One region of the Streptomyces sp. NPDC030021 genome, then DNA from elsewhere that is predicted to be linked to it. Evidence: predicted binding sites of a transcription regulator. Region 1 holds the regulator's gene; each other region holds the start of a gene.
The links. Region 1 encodes HrcA, which represses chaperone genes, less so after heat shock. Its sites were predicted from a motif close to TTNGCACTCNGNNNNNCNGAGTGCNAA; they were not measured.
Positions count from the first base shown of each region.

Region 2: the regulator HrcA is predicted to act here: its motif matches at 3,966-3,992, upstream of groL (chaperonin GroEL).
Region 3: the regulator HrcA is predicted to act here: its motif matches at 2,871-2,897, upstream of groES (co-chaperone GroES).

Region 1 is NZ_JBVIAH010000002.1:480,124-487,357, reverse strand. Features, by position in the region: gene ACZ4YL_RS05295 (16S rRNA (uracil(1498)-N(3))-methyltransferase) at 1-583, opposite strand, end outside; gene ACZ4YL_RS05290 (nitronate monooxygenase) at 580-1,671, opposite strand; gene dnaJ (molecular chaperone DnaJ) at 1,828-2,967, opposite strand; gene hrcA (heat-inducible transcriptional repressor HrcA) at 2,968-3,984, opposite strand; gene ACZ4YL_RS05275 (MBL fold metallo-hydrolase) at 4,141-4,866, shown strand; gene ACZ4YL_RS05270 (DUF3097 domain-containing protein) at 4,895-5,692, shown strand; gene hemW (radical SAM family heme chaperone HemW) at 5,861-7,093, opposite strand.
Region 2 is NZ_JBVIAH010000043.1:19,699-26,932, forward strand. Features, by position in the region: gene ACZ4YL_RS40860 (alpha,alpha-trehalose-phosphate synthase (UDP-forming)) at 1-202, opposite strand, end outside; gene ACZ4YL_RS40865 (glucosyl-3-phosphoglycerate synthase) at 249-1,199, opposite strand; SAM riboswitch class I at 1,385-1,542, shown strand; gene thrC (threonine synthase) at 1,560-2,834, shown strand; gene ACZ4YL_RS40875 (MoaD/ThiS family protein) at 2,921-3,199, shown strand; gene ACZ4YL_RS40880 (cold-shock protein) at 3,626-3,832, shown strand; gene groL (chaperonin GroEL) at 4,158-5,780, shown strand; gene ACZ4YL_RS40890 (Uma2 family endonuclease) at 5,878-6,375, opposite strand; gene ACZ4YL_RS40895 (phosphoribosylanthranilate isomerase) at 6,704-7,234, shown strand, end outside.
Region 3 is NZ_JBVIAH010000008.1:185,337-192,570, reverse strand. Features, by position in the region: gene ACZ4YL_RS18085 (FtsW/RodA/SpoVE family cell cycle protein) at 127-1,521, opposite strand; gene ACZ4YL_RS18080 (hypothetical protein) at 2,264-2,782, opposite strand; gene groES (co-chaperone GroES) at 3,041-3,349, shown strand; gene groL (chaperonin GroEL) at 3,462-5,090, shown strand; gene ACZ4YL_RS18065 (ester cyclase) at 5,184-5,879, opposite strand; gene ACZ4YL_RS18060 (SDR family NAD(P)-dependent oxidoreductase) at 5,991-6,764, opposite strand; gene ACZ4YL_RS18055 (MOSC domain-containing protein) at 6,796-7,234, opposite strand, start outside.

The DNA.
Region 1 (7,234 bases):
CGACGGAACCGGCCTTCGGGAGCTCGGCCGTGGCCAGCGCCCCGGACGGGGTGTCGCGGTCCTCGTGGAGCACCATCGCCAGGTCGGCGCCGGCCAGCAGCGCCGCCACCTGCTTGGTGGACATGGCCTCGGCCACCTCCGGGAAGCGCACCCGGCGGGACTGCTTGCCCGCCTCCCGGGCCGTGGCCCGCCACTTGGCCAGGGACTTGGCCCCGCGGTCGCCGCGCCACTGCGTGATGCAGCGCGAGGCCTGCCAGGGCACGATCGCGTCCACGCCGGTCTCGGTCATCGTCTCGACGGCCAGCTCGCCCCGGTCCCCCTTGGGCAGGGCCTGGACCACAGTGATCCGGACCTCCGGCTCCGGCTCCTCCGCGACGGTGTGCAGGTCCATGACGACCAGCCGGTCCTTGCCCTCGGCGGCCTTGACCACGCCCTCCGCCCAGTGGCCGCGCCCGTCCGTGAGGATCACGTCCTCGCCCGGGTTCAGGCGTTTCACGGACACCGCGTGCCGGCCCTCCGGGCCGTCCAGGACGAACTCCGGCCCCGCGGGGACCTCTTCCACCACGAACACCGGGGCGGTCATGACGCACTCCTCATCTGCATTGCCTTCAACGTGCTCTGTGCCTGGGCCAGTTCGGCCGCCAGCACCTCCACCAGCTCCCCCGCCGGCAGCGGTCGCGCCATCCGGTGCCCCTGGCCCGCCCACAGGGCCATGCCCTGCGGGTCCCCGGCCGCGGCGGCGGCCTTGCGCAGCCCCGAGGTCAGGTGGTGGACCTGCGGGTACGCGGCCGGGGCGTACGGCCCGTGCTCGCGCATGAAGCGGTTGACCAGACCCCGTGCCGGCCGCCCGGAGAAGGCCCGGGTCAGCTCGGTGCGGACGAACAGCGGGTCCGTCAGCGCCTTCTTGTGGACCGGGTCCGCCCCCGATTCCGGGCAGGCCAGGAAGGCCGTCCCGAGCTGTGCCGACTCCGCGCCCGCCGCCAGCAGGGCCGCGATCTGCGAGCCCCGCATGATCCCGCCCGCCGCGATGATCGGGAGCGCCACGGCCTCCCGTACCTGCGCCACCAGCGCGAGGAGGCCCACGGTCGCCGTGCCGTCGATCTGCGGGTCGTCCCGGTGGGTGCCCTGGTGGCCGCCGGCCTCGGCGCCCTGGACGCAGACCGCGTCCGCACCCGCGTGCTGGGCGCTGCGGGCCTCCTCGGCGGAGGTCACCGTGACGACGGTGTACGTACCGGCCTTGCGCAGGGCCGCGAGGGCCGCGAAGGCGGGACAGCCGAAGGTGAACGAGACCACCGGGACCGGGTCTTCGAGGAGGATGGCGAGCTTGGCGTCGTAGCCGTCGTCGCTGGTGCCGATGATGTCCTCCTCGGCGAGCGAGATCTCGTACCAGCTCGCCTCACCGGCCAGCTGCCCGCGGTAGGCCTCCACGGCGGCCGGATCGACGTAACCGGTCTGCGGCATGAAGAGGTTGACACCGAAACGGCGCCGGGTCAGCGCGCGCACCTGCTTGATCTCCTGGTACATCCCGTCGGCGGTCTTGTAGCCGCCGGCCAGGAAGCCCAGCCCGCCCGCCTCGCACACGGCGGCGGCGAGCACGGGACAGGATGCGCCGCCCGCCATGGGAGCCTGCACGATCGGGTACGGGGAGAGACCGTTCGGTGCCGAGGACATGGACTGCATCGTGCCACGTCCCGCGCATGGGGCCGAATCATGGCATTCGCCTGGCATAGTCCGCTTCCCGACCGGCCTCCGGCCGCCGCCGGGCCCATGTGACGAGCCCGGCCGGGGAATCCCCAGGCCGGGCTCGTGACGGTGGATCGCGGTCGGTCAGCGACCGTTGAAAGCGTCCTTCAGTCGGCTGAACAGACCCTGCTGACCCGGCGCGAACTGACCCATCGGCCGCTCCTCGCCGCGCAGCTTCGCCAGCTGGCGGAGCAGGTCCTCCTGCTGGGCGTCCAGCTTGCCCGGGGTGGTGACCTCGACGTGCACGATCAGGTCGCCGCGTCCGCCACCGCGCAGGTGGGTGACACCGCGCCCGTGCAGCGGGATCGCCTGGCCGGACCCGGTGCCGGGCCGGATGTCGATCTCCTCCAGCCCGTCCAGCGTCTCCAGCGGGCACTTGGTGCCCAGCGCGGCCGCCGTCATCGGGATGGTGACCGTGCAGTGCAGGTCGTCCCCGCGCCGCTGGAAGGTCGGGTGCGCCAGCTCGTGGATCTCCACGTACAGGTCGCCGGCGGGGCCGCCGCCGGGGCCGACCTCACCCTCGCCCGCGAGCTGGATCCGGGTGCCGTTCTCGACACCCGCCGGGATCTTGACCGTGAGGCTGCGGCGGGAGCGGACCCGGCCGTCGCCCGCGCACTCGTGGCACGGGGTCGGGACCACGGTGCCGAAGCCCTGGCACTGCGGGCAGGGGCGCGAGGTCATGACCTGGCCCAGGAAGGACCGGGTGACCTGCGAGACCTCGCCGCGGCCGCGGCACATGTCACATGTCTGCGCCGAGGTGCCGGGAGCGGCGCCCTCACCGGAGCAGGTGTTGCAGACCACGGCCGTGTCGACCTGGATGTCCTTGGTGGTCCCGAAGGCCGCCTCGTCCAGCTCCAGGTCGAGACGGATCATCGCGTCCTGGCCGCGCCGGGTCCGCGAGCGCGGGCCTCGCTGCGAGGCCTGGCCGAAGAAGGCGTCCATGATGTCGGAGAAGTTGCCGAAGCCACCCGCTCCGAAGCCGCCCGCCCCGCCGCCACCGCCCGAGGAGGACAGCGGGTCGCCGCCGAGGTCGTAGACCTGCTTCTTCTGCGGGTCCGAGAGCACCTCGTAGGCCGCGTTGATCTCCTTGAAGCGCTCCTGCGTCTTCGGGTCCGGATTCACATCCGGGTGGAGTTCACGCGCGAGGCGCCGGAAGGCCTTCTTGATCTCGTCCTGCGATGCGTCGCGGCGCACGCCGAGAACGGCGTAGTAGTCCGTGGCCACTTACGACTCCGCCAGGATCTGTCCGACGTAACGTGCCACTGCGCGTACCGCTCCCATCGTTCCGGGGTAGTCCATGCGGGTCGGTCCGACCACGCCGAGTTTGGCGACTGCTTCGCCGCCCGAACCGTAACCGACCGAGACGACCGACGTGGAGTTCAGTCCCTCGTAGGCGTTCTCATGCCCGATCCGTACGGCCATTCCCGACTCGTTGGCCTCGCCCAGCAGCTTGAGGAGCACGACCTGCTCCTCCAGCGCTTCGAGCACCGGCCTGATCGTCAGGGGAAAATCGTGTCCGAAGCGGGTGAGATTGGCGGTACCGCCGATCATCAGCCGCTCTTCTGCTTCCTCGACCAGGGTTTCGAGGAGGGTCGCGAGCACGGTGGAGACCGTGCCGCGGTCCTCGGCCTCGAAGGATTCGGGGAGGTCCTGGACGAGCGGGGGCACATCGGTGAAGCGGCGCCCGACGACCCGGCTGTTCAGCCGGGCCCGCAGGTCCGCCAGCGAGGTCTCCCCGAAGGGGCTCGGGCAGTCGATGAGCCGCTGCTCGACCCGCCCGGTGTCCGTGATCAGTACGAGCATCAGGCGCGCGGGAGCGAGCGAGAGCAGCTCCACGTGCCGGACGGTCGACCGGGTCAGGCTCGGGTACTGGACGACGGCGACCTGCCGGGTGAGCTGCGCGAGCAGCCGCACCGTGCGGCCGACCACGTCGTCGAGGTCGACGGCGCCGTCGAGGAAGTTCTGGATGGCCCGGCGCTCGGGCGACGACAGCGGTTTGACCCCCGCCAGCTTGTCGACGAAGAGCCGGTAGCCCTTGTCGGTGGGGATCCGGCCGGCGCTGGTGTGGGGCTGGGCGATGTAGCCCTCCTCCTCCAGCACGGCCATGTCGTTGCGCACGGTGGCGGGCGAGACGCCGAGCCGGTGCCGCTCCGTGAGCGCCTTGGAGCCGACCGGCTCCTCCGTCCCGACGTAGTCCTGGACGATGGCGCGCAGCACTTCGAGTCTGCGTTCGCTGAGCATCGCGCACACCTCCAGCTGTGGTCCGTTGCCGTGTTCTGCCGTGTTCTGCCGTGTTCGTTGGCACTCTGATCGTTCGAGTGCCAGAGAGCCCCCGCTCAGTGTACGGCCGGGCGGTAAGCCCCTGGCAAGGGAGGCCCGCCAGGGTAGCGTCGCCGCATGGACGTGCGTTGGGAAGAGTCCGGCTGGGAACGGCTGACGGGACGGGCCGGCCGGCGGCGGCTGCCGGTGTGGGACTGCACCGTGGGGCTGGTGGTGGGCGAGGATTCGGTCCTTCTCATCGACCCCGGTTCGTGTGTACGCGAGGGCGCGCAGGTACGGGCCGAGGCGGAGCGGCTGACGGGCCGGCGCGTGACCCATATCGCATTCACGCACGGTCATTTCGATCACGTCCTCGGCGGGGCGGCCTTCGCCGAGGCCGAGGTCTTCGGGGCGGTCGGGCTGGCCGCACTGCTGTCGACGGGACGCGAGGAGCTGCGCGGGGACGCGGTACGGCACGGGCTCGCGGCGGCGGAGGCGGCGGAGGCGGTGGACCTGCTGGTGCCGCCCGGGCACGCGGTGTCGGGCGAGTGGACGCTGGAACTGGGCGGCGTGCAGGTGCTGCTGGCCAACGTGGGGCCCGGGCACACCGGGCACGACCTGGCCGTCTTCGTGCCGGGCGAGCGCGAGGTGGTCTTCTGCGGGGACCTGGTCGAGGAGTCGGGCGAGCCCTCGGTGGGGCCGGACGCCAGGCCGGGGCAGTGGCCCGCGGCCCTGGACCGGCTGCTGTCGCTGGGCGGTGACGACGCACTGTACGTGCCGGGTCACGGAGCGGTGGTCGGGGCGGACTTCGTCCGTGCCCAACGCGCCACACTGGCGGCCCGTTTCGGCGTGTCGCAGGCGTGACGCGCGCGGCTCTCCTACTGTCGGCCGGATGCGCGAGTACTCCCCCGACCTGACCCCGCAGTGGAAGCGACCCAAGGCCGTGCCGGAGGTGGCGGCGGACGCGGACCTCGTGGTCGAGGTGGCCGGTACGGACTTCTGCGGCGCGGTGGTGGCCTGCGAGGCGGGCACGGTGACCCTGGAGGACCGCTTCGGCAAGCGGCGGGTGTTCCCGATGGAGCCGCGCGGGTTCCTGCTGGACGGCGCCGTGGTCACCCTGGTCCGCCCCGCACGCAGGCCCTCCGGGCCGCTCCTGACGGCCTCGGGCTCGCTGGCCGTGCCCGGGGCGCGGGCGCGGGTGGCGCGGGCCGGCCGGATCTACGTCGAGGGCCGGCACGACGCGGAGCTGGTGGAGCGGGTCTGGGGTGACGACCTGCGGATCGAGGGCGTGGTGGTGGAGTACCTGGAGGGCATCGACGACCTCCCGGCCGTCGTCGCCGACTTCGCCCCGGCCCCGGACGCCCGCCTCGGCGTCCTGGTCGACCACCTCGTCCCGGGTTCGAAGGAGTCCCGTATCGCGGCGTCGGTGACCTCGCCGGACGTCCTGATCGTGGGCCACCCGTACGTGGACGTCTGGCAGGCGGTGAAGCCGTCCGCGCTGGGCATCCCCGCGTGGCCGGTGATCCCGCCCGGCCAGGACTGGAAGACGGGCGTCTGCCGGGCCCTGGGCTGGCCGGAGAACACGGGCGCCGCCTGGCAGCACATCCTGTCCCGGGTCACCTCGTACCGCGACCTGGAACCCACCCTCCTGGGCTCGGTGGAACACCTCATCGACCACGTCACGGCCTGACCGACCCCGCCGGCTCCTCTTTCAGCCCCGTCGGCACCCTCCCAGCCCCGCCGGCGCTTGAGGCGATCCTTCAGCCCCGCCGGCGCTTGAGGCGATCCTTCAGCCCCGCTGGCGCTTGAGGCGCGGGGGTCCGGGGGCAGCGCACCCGGCAACGGCGCCGCAGGCCGGTCAGTCCACCAGGTCCCGCACCACCGCGTCGGCCAGCAGCCGCCCCCGCAGGGTCAGGACGGCCCGCCCCGCCTCGTACGGGCCAGGGTCCAGCAGGCCGTCCGCGAGGGCCTTGCGGGACGCCGCCAGCCCGGCCGGGGCCAGCAGGGTCAGCGGGACCCCGTCCACCAGCCGGAGCTCCAGCAGGATCCGCTCCACCCGCCGGTCCTCCTCCGCCAGGAGCTCCCGTCCCGCGCCCGGGGAACGGCCCTCCGCCAGCGCCGCGGCGTACGCGCCCGGGTGCTTCACGTTCCACCACCGGACCCCGCCCACGTGCGAGTGCGCGCCCGGTCCCGCGCCCCACCAGTCGGCGCCGCGCCAGTACAGCTCGTTGTGCAGGCAGCGGCCGGCCTCCGAGGTGGCCCAGTTGGAGACCTCGTACCAGGAGTACCCGGCCTCGGCCATGACCGAGTCCGCGATCAGGTACCGGTCGGCGTGGACGTCGTCGTCCGTCATCGGGACCTCGCCGCGGCGGATCCGCCGCGCCAGCTGCGTGCCCTCCTCGACGATCAGCGCATAGGCGCTGATGTGGTCCGGCCCGGCGCCCAGCGCCGCCGAGAGGGTCGCCCGCCAGTCCTCGTCCGACTCCCCGGGCGTGCCGTAGATCAGGTCGAGGTTGACGTGCTCGAAGCCCGCCGCCCGCGCCTCCGCGACGCATGCCTCGGGGCGCCCCGGCGTGTGGGTGCGGTCGAGCACCTTCAGGACGTGCTGCTTGGCGCTCTGCATGCCGAAGGAGACCCGGTTGAAGCCCCCGGCGCGCAGCTCGGCCAGGTACTTGGGGTCCACCGACTCCGGATTGGCCTCCGTGGTGATCTCGGCGTCCTCGGCCAGGCCGAATTCGTCCCGGATCGCCGCGAGCATGCGTACGAGGTCGGCGGCGGGCAGCAGCGTGGGCGTGCCGCCGCCGACGAAGACGGTCCGGACTTCGCGCGGGTCGTCCCCGAGCACCTTCCGCGCCAGCCTGACCTCGTCGATCAGGGTGTCGGCGTAGTTCTCCCGGGAGGCGAGCACACCGCCGGTGCCCCGCAGCTCGGTGGCCGTGTAGGTGTTGAAGTCGCAGTAGCCGCAGCGCGTGGCGCAGTAGGGGACGTGCAGGTAGAAACCGAGCGGCCGCTCCCCCGCGCCCGCCAGGGCATGCGACGGCAGCGCGCCGTCTTCGGGCATGGGTTCACCGTCGGGGAGTGCGGAAGGCATACCCCCATCATCCCGCACCCACCACACCGCCCGGCCCCACGCACGTCCAGCCCCGGCGGCGTCACGTCCGGCCCCGCCGTCGTCACGTCCGGCCCCGCCGGCGTTTGAGGCGCGGGATCCGGGGCGGAGCCCCGGGGAACG
Region 2 (7,234 bases), on a different contig from region 1:
CGGCCACGCCCCGGCGGACCGCCTCCCGGTCCGCGTCCGACAGCGCCGCGCAGATCCACAGCGCCTCCGGCTGCTCGGCGAGGGCCGTGGAGAGTCCGGAGACGAGACCGCCTCCGCCGCGCCGGGCACTGAGCGTCCCGTCCTCTGCGAGGGCGTAGGAGAGGGGGCCGCGGTTCGCTGCGACGAGCACCTGGGAAGCCATGCGGCCAACCTAGCCCGGCCCGGGCCCGCTCAAACCGTACGTTCCCTCACGCCACGCGACGCAGCGCGTACTCCTTGATGCCCGCCATCGGCGGCCGCTCCTCCGTGTCCACGGGATGCGTCCGCGGTACGAAGCCCTCCGGCCCGCGCTCGAACTGCGTGAGCTCCGGCCGTACGAGGTGCCCGCGCGAGAGCCGTACCTGGGCGGTGCGGTAGATCGCAGCGGCCATCCGGCCCAGCGCCTGCCCGTCCTGGTGGCGGTGGACCCGTACGCCCACGTCCACCTGGGCCAGCGCGTCCAGCCCGACCGTGTGCAGCGCGTCGACCAGCAGGCCCAGCTCGACGCCGTACCCGACGGGGAACGGCAGCCGTTCCAGCAGGGAGCGGCGTACGGCGTACTCGCCGCCCAGCGGCTGCACGAAGCCGGCCAGTTGCGGCCAGTGGAGGTTGAGGAGCGGGCGGGCGACCAGCTCGGTGACCCGGCCGCCCTGCCCCGGGGCGTCCCCGAGCGGGCGGTCGTACATCGCCTTGACGAACTGCACGTCGGGATCGGTCAGCAGCGGTCCGACGATGCCGGAGACGAAGGTGGCGGAGAAGTCCCGCAGGTCGGCGTCGACGAAGCAGACGATGTCCCCGCCGGTGGCCAGCAGCGAGCGCCACAGCACCTCGCCCTTGCCGGGCAGCGCCGGGAGGCGGGGCAGGATCTCGTCGCGGTGCACCACCCGGGCCCCGGCCTTCGCCGCGACCTCCGCGGTCCGGTCGGCGGAGCCCGAGTCGATGACGACCAGCTCGTCGACCAGGGGGACCGGCAGTCCCTCGATCAGCTCACGCCGGACGGTCTCGACGATCGCGCCGACCGTCGCCTCCTCGTCCAGCGCGGGCAGCACGACGCTGACCGTGGTCCCGGCCGCCCGTTTCCGGTCGAGCAGCTGGGCGAGCGGTCGGTCGGCGGCGGACCAGGAGCGGTCGGCCAGCCATCGCTCCACCTCTTCCAGCACTCTCAGCACTCCCTGCGTGTCGGCGATATTCGCCCTTATGTGATCCATCTCGCGGTTCGGACGGCTGTCTCAACCGCCCGGGCCTTCGGTTACAGTCTTGAACAACGCGAAGGACCACCGCATGCCGGGGGTCCCCGCCTACAAACGCACCGGCGCGCCATAGAGCGCGTGTGCCGGTGCCATACCGCTCATCCAGAGGGGCAGAGGGACACGGCCCGTTGAAGCCCCGGCAACCCTCCAGTCGGTTCTCGCGATCGCGCGTCAGCGCTCGTCAGCGAGGTCCCCGGCTAGGGAAGGTGCCAATTCCGTCTCATGGCGAAGTGCGCCATGGGGAAGATGAGGAGAAAGGGCCTCGCCATCATGGCTGCACAGACTGTCGCCACCTCTGTTGATCTCGGACCTGCCACCGGCCTTTCCTGTCGCGAGTGCGGTACCCGCTTCGAACTCGGCCCCATCTTCGCGTGCGCCGAGTGCTTCGGACCGCTGGAAGTCGCCTACGACCTCCCGACCGGTGACCCCGAGGCCCTGCGCGCCGCGATCGAGGCCGGCCCGAACAACATCTGGCGCTACGCGCCGCTGCTGCCCGTCCCCGCGGACGTGGCCGCCAAGCCCAGCCTGAACCCCGGCTTCACCAAGCTCGTGGACGCGGCCAACCTGGCCAAGGAGCTGGGCATCACCGGCAAGCTCTACGTCAAGGACGACTCCGGCAACCCGACGCACTCCTTCAAGGACCGCGTCGTGGCCATCGCCGTCGAGGCCGCCCGCGCCTTCGGCTTCACCACCCTGTCCTGCTCCTCGACCGGCAACCTGGCCGGCGCCGTCGGCGCCGCGGCCGCCCGGGCCGGCTTCCGCTCCTGCGTGTTCATCCCGCACGACCTGGAGCAGGGCAAGGTCGTCATGGCCGGTGTGTACGGCGGCGACCTGGTCGGCATCGAGGGCAACTACGACGACGTGAACCGCTTCTGCTCCGAGCTCATCGGCGACCCGCTGGGCGAGGGCTGGGGCTTCGTCAACGTCAACCTGCGCCCGTACTACGGCGAGGGCTCCAAGACGCTCGCGTACGAGATCTGCGAGCAGCTCGGCTGGCAGCTGCCCGACCAGATCGTGATCCCGATCGCGTCCGGCTCGCAGCTGACGAAGATCGACAAGGGTCTGCAGGAGCTCATCAAGCTCGGCCTCGTCGAGGACAAGCCGTACAAGATCTTCGGCGCCCAGGCCGAGGGCTGCTCCCCGGTGTCCACCGCCTTCAAGGCCGGTCACGACGTGGTCCGCCCGCAGAAGCCGAACACCATCGCCAAGTCGCTGGCCATCGGCAACCCGGCGGACGGCCCGTACGTCCTGGACATCGCCCGCCGCACCGGCGGTTTCGTCGAGGACGTCACCGACGAGCAGGTGGTCGAGGCCATCAAGATCCTCGCGCAGACCGAGGGCATCTTCGGCGAGACCGCGGGCGGTGTGACCGTCGGCGTGACGAAGAAGCTCATCGACAACGGGCAGCTCGACCCGACGCTGACCACCGTCGTCCTCAACACCGGTGACGGCCTCAAGACCCTGGAGGCGGTGGCCGCGGACAGCGGGCAGACCGCCACCATCCGCCCGAGCCTGGACGCGTTCCGCGCCGCCGGCCTGGCCTAGGGGGCGTCCGGCGGGTCATGGTCGGGCCTGACCCGCCGGACACCCCCTCCCCTTCTCCTCCGCCCTACCGGAAAGGCAGTAGCGCCATGAGCGTCAACGTCCGCATCCCCACCATCCTGCGCACCTACACCGGCGGCGTCGCCGAGGTCCCGGCCGAGGGTACGACCCTCGCCGAGGTCATCGAGTCCCTGGAGAAGAACCACCCGGGCATCGCCGCGCGCGTCCTGGACGACCAGGGCAAGCTGCGCCGTTTCGTGAACGTCTACGTCAACGACGACGACGTGCGCTTCGAGGGCGGGCTGCAGGCTGCGACGCCCGACGGCGCCGGCGTCTCGATCATCCCGGCCGTCGCCGGCGGTTGCTGATTCTCCGGTTCTCTCCCGGTTCTCCCGGGTCACCGCTCAGGTGACACGCGCAAACCGAAATTGCCCCCTCCGCTAAAAACGGAGGGGGCAATTCTGCTTGATTGGGCACGGTAGGGTTGGGGAAGTCCCCTCCGCTGTTCTTGCCCCCTGCATATGAACGGGCCGCGCAAGGGTCGACATCGGGCCAACATGCGAGTGCGGTATGAGGCTTTGGCGAGATATGTCAGGCCCGAGTTGCCCGGGAGTATGGCAAATTTTCACTCTATTTCAATCTTTCTCGGTGTCCAGAATTCTCATCGGATTGACCTGTTGCAGACAGCATCCGCGCAGATACATTCAGCCTCGGTCGACGCGTTCCGACGCAAGTTCTGACCCGGGATCGTGAAGTGCGTTCCTGCGCAAGGGCCAGTAATAGGGGAGTTAGGCATGGCTCAGGGCACCGTCAAGTGGTTCAACGCGGAGAAGGGCTACGGCTTCATCGCGGTCGACGGTGGTGCGGATGTGTTCGTCCACTACAGCGCCATCCAGATGGACGGGTACCGCACCCTTGAAGAGGGTCAGCGGGTCGAGTTCGAGATCTCGCAGGGCCAGAAGGGTCCGCAGGCGGACATGGTCAAGCTCGCACTCGGCTAGTCCTGGCGCGATCGACCACCGATGCACAGTCTTCAGCGAAGACCTGGAACACCACGAGGGGCCCACATCCTGGACACGGGATGGGGGCCCCTCGTGCGTAGGCCCGGTAGTGGCGGGGTGTTGCCCCAAGCCGCTTGCACTCGGGGGGGTCGAGTGCTAATCATTGGCGTTAGCACTCTCCTGGTGAGAGTGCTACTGAAACGAGGACCGGGTCGGTGAGGCCCGCAGGGTCCGGTGGGAAGGAACCGCCGGGCACGCAGGCCGTCCGTCGCGGGCGCGGGCGCGGTCCGGAGCAATCCACCGCTGTCCGGGAGGACCACTTCAGATGGCCAAGATCATTGCGTTCGACGAGGAGGCCCGCCGCGGCCTCGAGCGTGGGATGAACCAGCTCGCCGACGCCGTCAAGGTCACCCTTGGCCCCAAGGGTCGCAACGTCGTCCTTGAGAAGAAGTGGGGCGCCCCCACGATCACCAACGATGGTGTCTCCATCGCCAAGGAGATCGAGCTCGAGGACCCGTACGAGAAGATCGGCGCCGAGCTGGTCAAGGAAGTCGCCAAGAAGACGGACGACGTCGCCGGCGACGGTACGACCACCGCCACCGTTCTCGCCCAGGCGCTCGTCCGCGAGGGTCTGCGCAACGTGGCCGCGGGTGCGAACCCGATGGCCCTCAAGCGTGGTATCGAGAAGGCCGTCGAGGCCGTCTCCGCCGCCCTGCTCGCCCAGGCCAAGGATGTCGAGACCAAGGAGCAGATCGCTTCCACGGCCTCCATCTCCGCCGCCGACACCCAGATCGGCGAGCTCATCGCCGAGGCCATGGACAAGGTCGGCAAGGAAGGCGTCATCACCGTCGAGGAGTCCCAGACCTTCGGTCTGGAGCTGGAGCTCACCGAGGGTATGCGCTTCGACAAGGGCTACATCTCGGCGTACTTCGCCACCGACATGGAGCGCATGGAGTCGTCCCTCGACGACCCGTACATCCTGATCGTCAACTCCAAGATCGGCTCGGTCAAGGACCTGCTGCCGCTCCTGGAGAAGGTCATGCAGTCCGGCAAGCCGCTGCTGATCATCGCCGAGGACGTCGAGGGCGAGGCCCTGTCGACCCTGGTCGTCAACAAGATCCGTGGCACCTTCAAGTCCGTCGCCGTCAAGGCCCCGGGCTTCGGTGACCGCCGCAAGGCCATGCTCGGTGACATCGCCATCCTCACGGGCGGCACGGTCATCTCCGAGGAGGTCGGCCTCAAGCTGGAGAACGCCGGTCTCGACCTGCTCGGCCGCGCCCGCAAGGTCGTCATCACCAAGGACGAGACCACCATCGTCGACGGTGCCGGTGACAGCGACCAGGTCGCCGGTCGCGTGAACCAGATCCGCGCCGAGATCGAGAACTCCGACTCGGACTACGACCGCGAGAAGCTCCAGGAGCGCCTCGCGAAGCTGGCCGGCGGCGTGGCCGTCATCAAGGCCGGTGCCGCGACCGAGGTCGAGCTCAAGGAGCGCAAGCACCGCATCGAGGACGCCGTTCGCAACGCGAAGGCGGCCGTCGAGGAGGGCATCGTCGCCGGTGGTGGCGTGGCCCTGCTGCAGGCCTCCGCGGTCTTCGACAAGCTGGAGCTTGAGGGTGACGAGGCGACCGGCGCCAACGCCGTGAAGCTCGCGCTGGAGGCCCCGCTCAAGCAGATCGCCGTCAACGGTGGTCTTGAGGGTGGCGTCGTCGTCGAGAAGGTGCGCAACCTGCCGATCGGTCACGGCCTGAACGCCGCGACCGGCGAGTACGTCGACATGATCGCCGAGGGCATCATCGACCCGGCGAAGGTCACGCGCTCCGCGCTGCAGAACGCCGCGTCGATCGCCGCGCTGTTCCTGACGACCGAGGCCGTCATCGCCGACAAGCCCGAGAAGGCCGGTGCCCCCGCGGGCGGCGGCATGCCGGGTGGTGACATGGACTTCTGATCGACCCCGGCTCCGGCCACTGGTTGATCGGCTGTTCTCGAACGAGGGCGGCACCCCCACGGGGGTGCCGCCCTCGGGCGTTTCCAGGTTCCCGGAATCAGAAGCCGGTGGTGTCGATCGCGAAGTCGAACGGCTCCGGGACGTGCAGGGGCTTGCCGAAGGACACCGTCGTGCGGGAGCGGTACCCGTGCGGGGAGGGGTCCCAGAAGCAGGTGATCTCCGAGTCCTGCATGTCGACGACCAGGTAGACGGGTACGAGACGTCCGTAGACGTCGAGCTTCTCGTTCCAGTCGGCGTCTTTGGTGGAGACGGACGTGAACTCTCCGACCAGGGACAGTGCCGCTCCGTCCGCATGAAGCCCGTCCTCTTCGAAGGCTGCCTCGTCCGCGACATACAGGTCCGGTCCGTAGCCGCGCTCTGCCGAGGGGAACCGGAAGAGGAAGGGGGAGGTGTCAGCGAAGTGACCTTCGGGCACGTGGGACTGGAGCTGCTCGCGCAACAGGCGCATGCGACGGGAGTAGCGCAGCCTGGAAAACGGTGACACGACGATCTTCCCCCGGATGAGCTCGGCCTTGAATCCGTCTGGCGTGTCCATCTCCGCGACCGTTCGCAGAAGGTCCTCGAAGGCTGGTGGCGCCGACGACGTCTCTATGGGTGTGGCCCGTTCGATCATGATCGTCACCGTTGTCCTCCGCGTGGCGTGCCGTGCACTGGGCGTGAACCCCGTTCCAGGCTAGCGGCGTGGGGACAGGCGTGCCCGGCCCGCGGGGCGTTCGCCGTCGATCGGGGGGTAAACCGCTGGCCGGGGCGGGTGTGGCCGTGTGGTGGTACGCCATGGGCAATTCCGTCGCGTACCCGTCGGTGCTGGGCCCCGGGCGGCTGGGCTGCTGAGGCCGTCGCCCCGGTCCGCATAGGCTGGGTGCATGGCTGATCTCTTCGTCAAGATCTGCGGGCTCAGGACCGCGCACGATGTCGACGTGGCCGTGGCCGCCGGGGCGGACGCCGTCGGGTTCGTCTTCGCGCCCGGCAGCCCGCGGACCGTGGATGCCGCCACCGCGCGGGAGCTGGCCGCGCGGGTGCCGGACGGGGTGCTCACCGTCGGCGTGTTCCGGGGGCAGGCGGTGGCGGAGGTGCGCCGGTTCGCCGAGGAGAGCGGTGTGCGCGGGGTGCAGCTGCACGGCGAGGAGGGGCCCGAGGACTTCGCGGCGCTGCGCGCCGAGGGCCGGACCCTGCTGCGGGCCACCGCCGAACGCGTGCGGCGCTGTGGTGAGTACGGCGAGGACCTGCTGCTGCTGGACGCGCCCGACCCGGGCTCCGGCAAGCCGTGGAACTGGGGCGCGGCGGACTTCACCGCGCCCGAGGGGCGCTGGCTGCTCGCCGGAGGGCTGAACCCGGGCAACGTACGGGAGGCGCTCGCGGCCACCGGGGCGTGGGGCGTGGACGTGTCCAGCGGG
Region 3 (7,234 bases), on a different contig from region 1:
CCCGAGAGGCTCCCGTTCACCGAAGCCACCCCCGCGCCTGGGGCGGGTGGGCGAACGCCGCCGCGGGGTGGTGGCTCAAAAGCGGTAATCCTGCCGAGGCGAAGCGCACCGAAGCCGCCCCGCCTCCTACACCCGCACCGCCGGCGTGATCGTCGTTTCCGCCGGGCCGTGGGTGTCCGCCTCGCGTTGGCGTTCCGCGCTGTCGCTGATGCGGATGAGCAGCGCGATCATGATCCAGTTGGCAAGGAGGGATGAGCCGCCCTTGGCCAGGAAGGGCAGGGCCTTGCCCGTCAGGGGGATCAGGCCCGTCACGCCGCCCGCGACCACGAAGACCTGCAGGGCCAGCGCCGCCGCCAGGCCCACCGCGAGCAGCTTGCCGAAGGGGTCGCGTGCGCCGAGTGCCATCCGCAGCCCCCGCTGCACGAGGAGCGCGTAGAGGATCAGCACGGCCATGACCCCGGCCAGGCCCAGCTCCTCGCCCACCGTGGTCAGGATGAAGTCGCTGCGCCCGGCGAACGCGATCAGCTCGGGGTGGCCCATGCCGAGGCCCGTGCCGGAGACGCCGCCCGTGCCGAAGCTGAACAGTGCCTGCGCCGACTGGTCCGAGGTGATTCCGGCCGGCCGGTTCTCCCAGTAGAACGACAGCGGGTTGAGCCACGCGGCCACGCGTGCCTTGACGTGCGGCTCCGTCGAGCCGACCACGAAGGCGCCCGCCGAGGCCATGAGCAGGCCGCAGACGATCCAGCTGGTGCGTTCGGTGGCGACGTACAGCATCACCACGAACACCCCGAAGAAGATCAGCGAGGTGCCGAGGTCGCGTTCGAAGACCAGGACCAGCATCGAGACGATCCACACCGTGACGATCGGGCCGAGCTGGCGCATCGGGGGCAGCCGCACGCCCAGGAACCTGCGGCCCGTCAGGGCCAGCGAGTCTCGGTGGATGACCAGATAGCCGGCGAAGAAGATCGCGATCATGATCTTCACGAACTCGCCGGGCTGCAGCGAGAAGCCGAAGAGTTTGATCCAGCGCTTCGCACCGTAGGTGTCCGCGCCGAAGAAGGCGGGCGCGATCAGCAGTACCAGCGCGACGGCCATGTTGATGTAGATGAACCGCTGCAGCAGCCGGTGGTCGCGCAGCAGCGCCAGCACCAGCAGGCAGGCGGCGACGCCGACCACCGTCCACATCAGCTGGCCGGGGGCGTTCGCGTCCGAGTTGTAGCGCTCGATGTAGCCCTGGTCGAGGCGGTGCAGCAGCACCAGCCCGAGGCCGGTCAGCAGCATGGCGAGCGGGAAGATCAGCGGGTCGGCGTAGGCCGCGAAACGGCGTACGCCCAGATGCCCCACCAGGGACAGCAGGGTCATGCTGAGGGTGAAGTCGACGAATTTGGGCGGCAGCTCGCCGTTCATGGCGAGGCCTGCGGTGGCGTGGCCGAAGACGGCGATGGCGATGACGAAGACCAGGAGCAGCGCCTCGGTGCGGCGGCGGGCGACCGCCGACGTCAGGGGTTTCAGCCCAAGCACGGGATGCCGCCGCCGTCCTTGGGGGCGGACGGGGAGGGTGGCGGGGGTGCCGCCTCGGGTGAGGACGTGGCGCCCGATGCGCCGGGGTCAGCGGAAGCTTTGGGTCCGATCTGCTCGGCAATGAGGCGCTTTATCTTCATATCATCTACGACGTTGGAGCCCTCCCCATGGTTCCTCTGGGCCCTGTGGGCGGCTCGGCGGTGTGCTTCGGCGCGGGCCGTGTGCCGGGCGCTGCCCGGACCCGCGCCTCAATCGCCGGCGGGGCTGGTAATGCGGGCCCGTGCCTCGGTGGGCGGCGGGGCTGGAGGTGGCGGGCCTGTCGGTAGGGGTCGGGGTGGGGGGCCGGGGCGGGGTGTCTCCTCGGCTCGGCGCGTGCGGGCATGTCTCGGCTGTGGGCGGTGGTTGCGCGCTCGTCCTGCGGGGACACCCCGCCCCGTCCCCCCACCCCTTCACGCCGTCGAAGCCCACAGGGGGGATGGAAGCCGCCCTGTCGAAGCCCTGCCGTGGGGCGGGGACACGCAGGAGGGTCCCCGCAGGACGAGGCGCGACCGCGGCCGTCTGGCCGTGACAAGCCCGAACGCGCCGAGCCGAGGAGACCCTCGTGCGGGGCACCGCCCCACACCACCCAGCCCCGCCGGCGATTGAGGCGACCCACCACGGCAGGGAAGCCACACCGCCGAGCCGACCGCAGGGCACCCCGCACGGGCACCGGTCCCGCCGGCGATTGAGGCGACCCACCTCGTCAGGAGGATCCGCGCCCCCGAGCGCCCGGCAGCGGCCCCCACGAGTTGGGGCCCACGGCCGGCTCCGGCGGGCGGTTCCGGCGACGTCTGCGGCGGTCGACGGCGTCGCGGGTGGCCGCGGTCAGTGCCCAGGCCGGGAACGCGAAGCCGATCAGCCCGATGCACAGCAGGGGTGCCAGCGACATGAGCCCCGGCCGCACGGCCTCGTCGGCCGACGGTCCGCTGACCCGGGAGGCCACCGGTCCGGTCGGATCGGTTTCGAACAGGCCCTCGGCCGCGATCCGGTGGATGGTGAACGATCCGTCGGCAGCGGTGAAGGAGCCGACGCACACCCGCTGCCAGGCGTCGTCGTAGTCCTTCTGTCCCTGGCACTGCTCCGCGCGGAAGTTGCCCTCCACCCCCGTCAGCTTGGTCATCAGTCGCGGTCCGGCCAACCCGAACGCGGAGATCCCGATCACCAGGCCCACGGTGATCGAGATGATGTCGCGCCAGCGCAGCTCGGCGTTTCTCCTGGTCATGCGGTGGAGAGTAGCGATCTCCGGCCTTCGTGAGCCCCCGGGGGGCCAGCGTTCCGGTCCGGTCCGCGCAACGCCCGGCGGTCGGGAATTGGCACTCCGCTTGACCGAGTGCTAATCGCCGGAATAGTCTCGCACCTGGCACTCACCCCTGGTGAGTGCCAACACAGCGACAGGCAGATCCGGCACCCGCGACGACGGATCGACCTGGTCGCCACCTCAGACAGTTAACCCCGGATCTCCGAAGGGGGAGGTCGGATCGTGACGACCACCAGCTCCAAGGTTGCCATCAAGCCGCTTGAGGACCGCATTGTGGTCCAGCCGCTGGACGCCGAGCAGACCACGGCCTCCGGCCTGGTCATCCCGGACACCGCGAAGGAGAAGCCCCAGGAGGGCGTCGTCCTCGCGGTGGGCCCGGGTCGCTTCGAGGACGGCCAGCGTCTCCCGCTGGACGTCACCGTCGGCGACATCGTGCTCTACAGCAAGTACGGCGGCACCGAAGTGAAGTACAGCGGCGAGGAGTACCTCGTCCTCTCGGCTCGCGACGTGCTCGCGATCGTCGAGAAGTAATTCTCTTCATCAGTACTGCTTTGAGCTGCGCCCCTGGTCACCCCGCTGATTGCCGGGCGGCGAGGGGCGCAGCTCGTTAAACCCGAGTTTTCGAGAGGGCTGAACCGCTCCCATGGCGAAGATCCTGAAGTTCGACGAGGACGCCCGTCGCGCCCTCGAGCGCGGCGTCAACAAGCTTGCCGACACGGTCAAGGTGACGATCGGCCCCAAGGGCCGCAACGTCGTCATCGACAAGAAGTTCGGCGCCCCCACCATCACCAACGACGGTGTCACCATCGCTCGCGAGGTCGAGCTGGACGACCCGTACGAGAACCTGGGCGCGCAGCTCGTGAAGGAGGTGGCGACCAAGACCAACGACATCGCGGGTGACGGCACCACCACCGCCACCGTGCTGGCCCAGGCGCTGGTCCGCGAGGGTCTGCGCAACGTCGCCGCGGGTGCGTCCCCGGCCGCCCTGAAGAAGGGCATCGACGCCGCGGTCAAGGCCGTGTCCGAGGAGCTCCTCGCGACCGCCCGCCCGATCGAGGACAAGTCCGACATCGCCGCCGTGGCCGCGCTCTCCGCGCAGGACCAGCAGGTCGGCGAGCTCATCGCCGAGGCGATGGACAAGGTCGGCAAGGACGGTGTCATCACCGTCGAGGAGTCCAACACCTTCGGCCTGGAGCTGGAGTTCACCGAGGGCATGGCCTTCGACAAGGGCTACCTCTCGCCGTACATGGTCTCCGACCAGGAGCGTATGGAGGCCGTCCTCGACGACCCGTACATCCTGATCAACCAGGGCAAGATCTCCTCGATCCAGGACCTCCTGCCGCTGCTGGAGAAGGTCATCCAGGCCGGCGCCTCCAAGCCGCTGCTGATCATCGCCGAGGACGTCGAGGGCGAGGCGCTCTCCACCCTCGTCGTCAACAAGATCCGCGGCACCTTCAACGCGGTCGCCGTCAAGGCCCCCGGCTTCGGTGACCGTCGCAAGGCGATGCTCCAGGACATGGCCACCCTCACCGGTGCCACCGTCATCGCCGAGGAGGTCGGCCTCAAGCTCGACCAGGCCGGCCTGGACGTACTGGGCTCCGCCCGCCGCGTGACCATCTCCAAGGACGACACCACCATCGTCGATGGTGGCGGCAGCCACGAAGAGGTCCTCGGCCGCGTCAACCAGATCAAGGCCGAGATCGAGTCCACCGACTCGGACTGGGACCGCGAGAAGCTGCAGGAGCGCCTGGCGAAGCTCGCCGGCGGCGTCTGCGTCATCAAGGTCGGCGCCGCCACCGAGGTGGAGCTCAAGGAGAAGAAGCACCGTCTCGAGGACGCCATCTCGGCGACCCGCGCCGCGGTCGAGGAGGGCATCGTCTCCGGCGGTGGCTCCGCGCTCGTCCACGCCGTGAAGGTCCTTGAGGGCAACCTCGGCCTGTCGGGCGACGAGGCCACCGGTGTCGCGGTCGTGCGCCGCGCCGCCGTCGAGCCGCTGCGCTGGATCGCCGAGAACGCCGGTCTCGAGGGTTACGTCATCACCTCGAAGGTCGCCGAGCTCGACAAGGGCCAGGGCTTCAACGCCGCCACCGGCGAGTACGGCGACCTGGTCAAGGCCGGCGTCATCGACCCGGTGAAGGTCACCCGTTCCGCGCTGGAGAACGCCGCCTCCATCGCCTCCCTGCTGCTCACGACCGAGACCCTGGTCGTCGAGAAGCCGGCGGACGACGAGGGCGACGCCGGTCACGGCCACGGTCACGGCCACAGCCACTGATCGCGCGCACCACGCCTGGAAGGCCCCGTTCCGCAGCCGCGGAACGGGGCCTTCCCGTTGCCTTGCCCGTGGTTGCCTTCCCCGTGGTGGGGCTCAGGTTCCGTACGGGGAACCCGTTCCGCCCATCTGCTGCTGCAGGGCTCCGGGGTTGTAGTGCCACCAACCCTCGATGATCTCTCCCTCCAGGCACCGGAACGTGGTGCTCCCGGACATGTAGTACGTCTTCCCGGTCGGTGCGACTCCCATGAACGGGCCCTTGTGGGTGCCGGTCCAGTTCCACACCGTCGTGACCATGTCGCCCTCGGCCAGCTGGGCCGTCGTCTCGAAGGTCATGTCGAAGGCTGCGCGCCACGTCTCCATGTCCGACCGCATGGAGTCGCGTCCGATGACGGTGGACTCCGCCTTGCTGGCGTCGTGGTCGATGTAGTTCGTCGCGAAGCAATCGTCGAGGACGCTCATGTTTCCGGCCATGGCCGCTTCCTCGAACACCCGGTTGGCGAGCTGCTTGTTGAGGTGCTCGTCGCGGACCACGTCCAGGTTCATGAACTTCGGCATGCCTTCGCAGAGAGCCACCATCTCCTGGAACATCCGGTCCGTCTCGGGGAGGTGGGAGTTCTTCATGGCCTCTTCGTACGAGGCGAACTCCACCATGTCCACGTAGTGGTTCCGGGCCTCGCGGTCCTGGCCGATCATCGTGTGCGTGGCAGTGCGCCTGCCGCTGCTCTGCTCCGCCCAGCGGTCGATGAGCGCGTTCATCTCGTCGAACCGCCTGGTTTCATAATCGATCACTTGTACGAATGTCATCGCGTCGCCTCCCGCGCTGGATGGGACAGGTCCAGTTTAGGGAGATTTCACCCGGTTGGCTGCTTGTGGCGGGGCCCCTCGGGGCACCCTCCAGGGCTACTGGGGGCCGTACTTCCGGCCCGTACGCGACGACATCCCGCCCAGCAGTCCGCGCGGCGTCAGCTTCACCACGCCCATCAGCGCCTTGTACCGCGGGTCCGGGATCGACACCGTCTTCCCGCGGGCCAGGTCGGCCAGCCCCGCGGCCACCAGCTTGTCGGCGTCCAGCCACATCCAGCCGGGGATGTTGTCCGTGCCCATGCCGGCCCGCTGGTGGAACTCCGTCCGGACGAAGCCGGGGCACAGCGCCATCAGCCGCACCCCGGACCCGCCCAGGTCCCGCGCCGCGCCCTGGGTGAACTGCACGACCCAGGCCTTGCTCGCCCCGTACGTGCCGCGCGGTACGAAGGCGGCCACCGAGGCCACGTTGATCACGCCGCCGCGGCCGCGCGAGCGCATCGATTCCGTGGCCGCCGAGGTCAGCCGCAGGACCGCCTCGATGTGCACCTTCAGCATGGTCAGCTCGTCGGCCATGGAGACTTCGAGGTAGCGGCCCTTGTTGCCGAAGCCCGCGTTGTTGACCAGCAGGTCCACCGGGTGGGTGCGGTCGCCGAGGCGCTGCTCGACCGCCGCGATGCCCTCCTCCGTGGAGAGGTCGGCGGCCAGCACGTCGGCCTCGATGCCGTGCCGGTCGTGCAGCTCGGTGGCCTGCTCGCCGAGCCGCTTGGTGTCCCGTGCCACCAGCACCAGATTGTGCCCCTGGGCGGCCAGCCGCCGGGCGAAGGCGGCGCCGATGCCCGCCGTGGATCCCGTAATCAACGCAGTCGTCATAGGCGCAACCTAGCTTCCCGGGGTGACGGCGTTACCTCGCCCCGGCCCCTGCCCCGTACTTCTCCACGTACAGGCGAACCCGCTCGTGGGCCTCCGGCGCCATCGCCCCGCCCGCGGCCAGGGTGCGCGGCAGCAGGGCCCGCTCGGTGGTGAAGGCACGGAACCACAGCTGCACCGTCACGTCGTGGTCCGGCCGGTGGATGATCTGGATCGGGTCGCCGGGGGAGACCGAACCCTCCTCGATCACCCGTAGATACGCACCCGGCCGGGCCTCCTGGGTGAACCGCTTGACCCAGCCGGCCTCGCCCATGGCCCCCTGGAAGGTCCGGCACGGGATGCGGGCCGAGGCCACTTCGAGGACGACGTCGGTGCCGACCCGCCAGCGGTCGCCGATCCGTGCGGTGTTCAGGTCGATGCCGGAGGTGGTGAGGTTCTCGCCGAAGAGGCCGCCGGGGAGCTCGCGGCCCAGC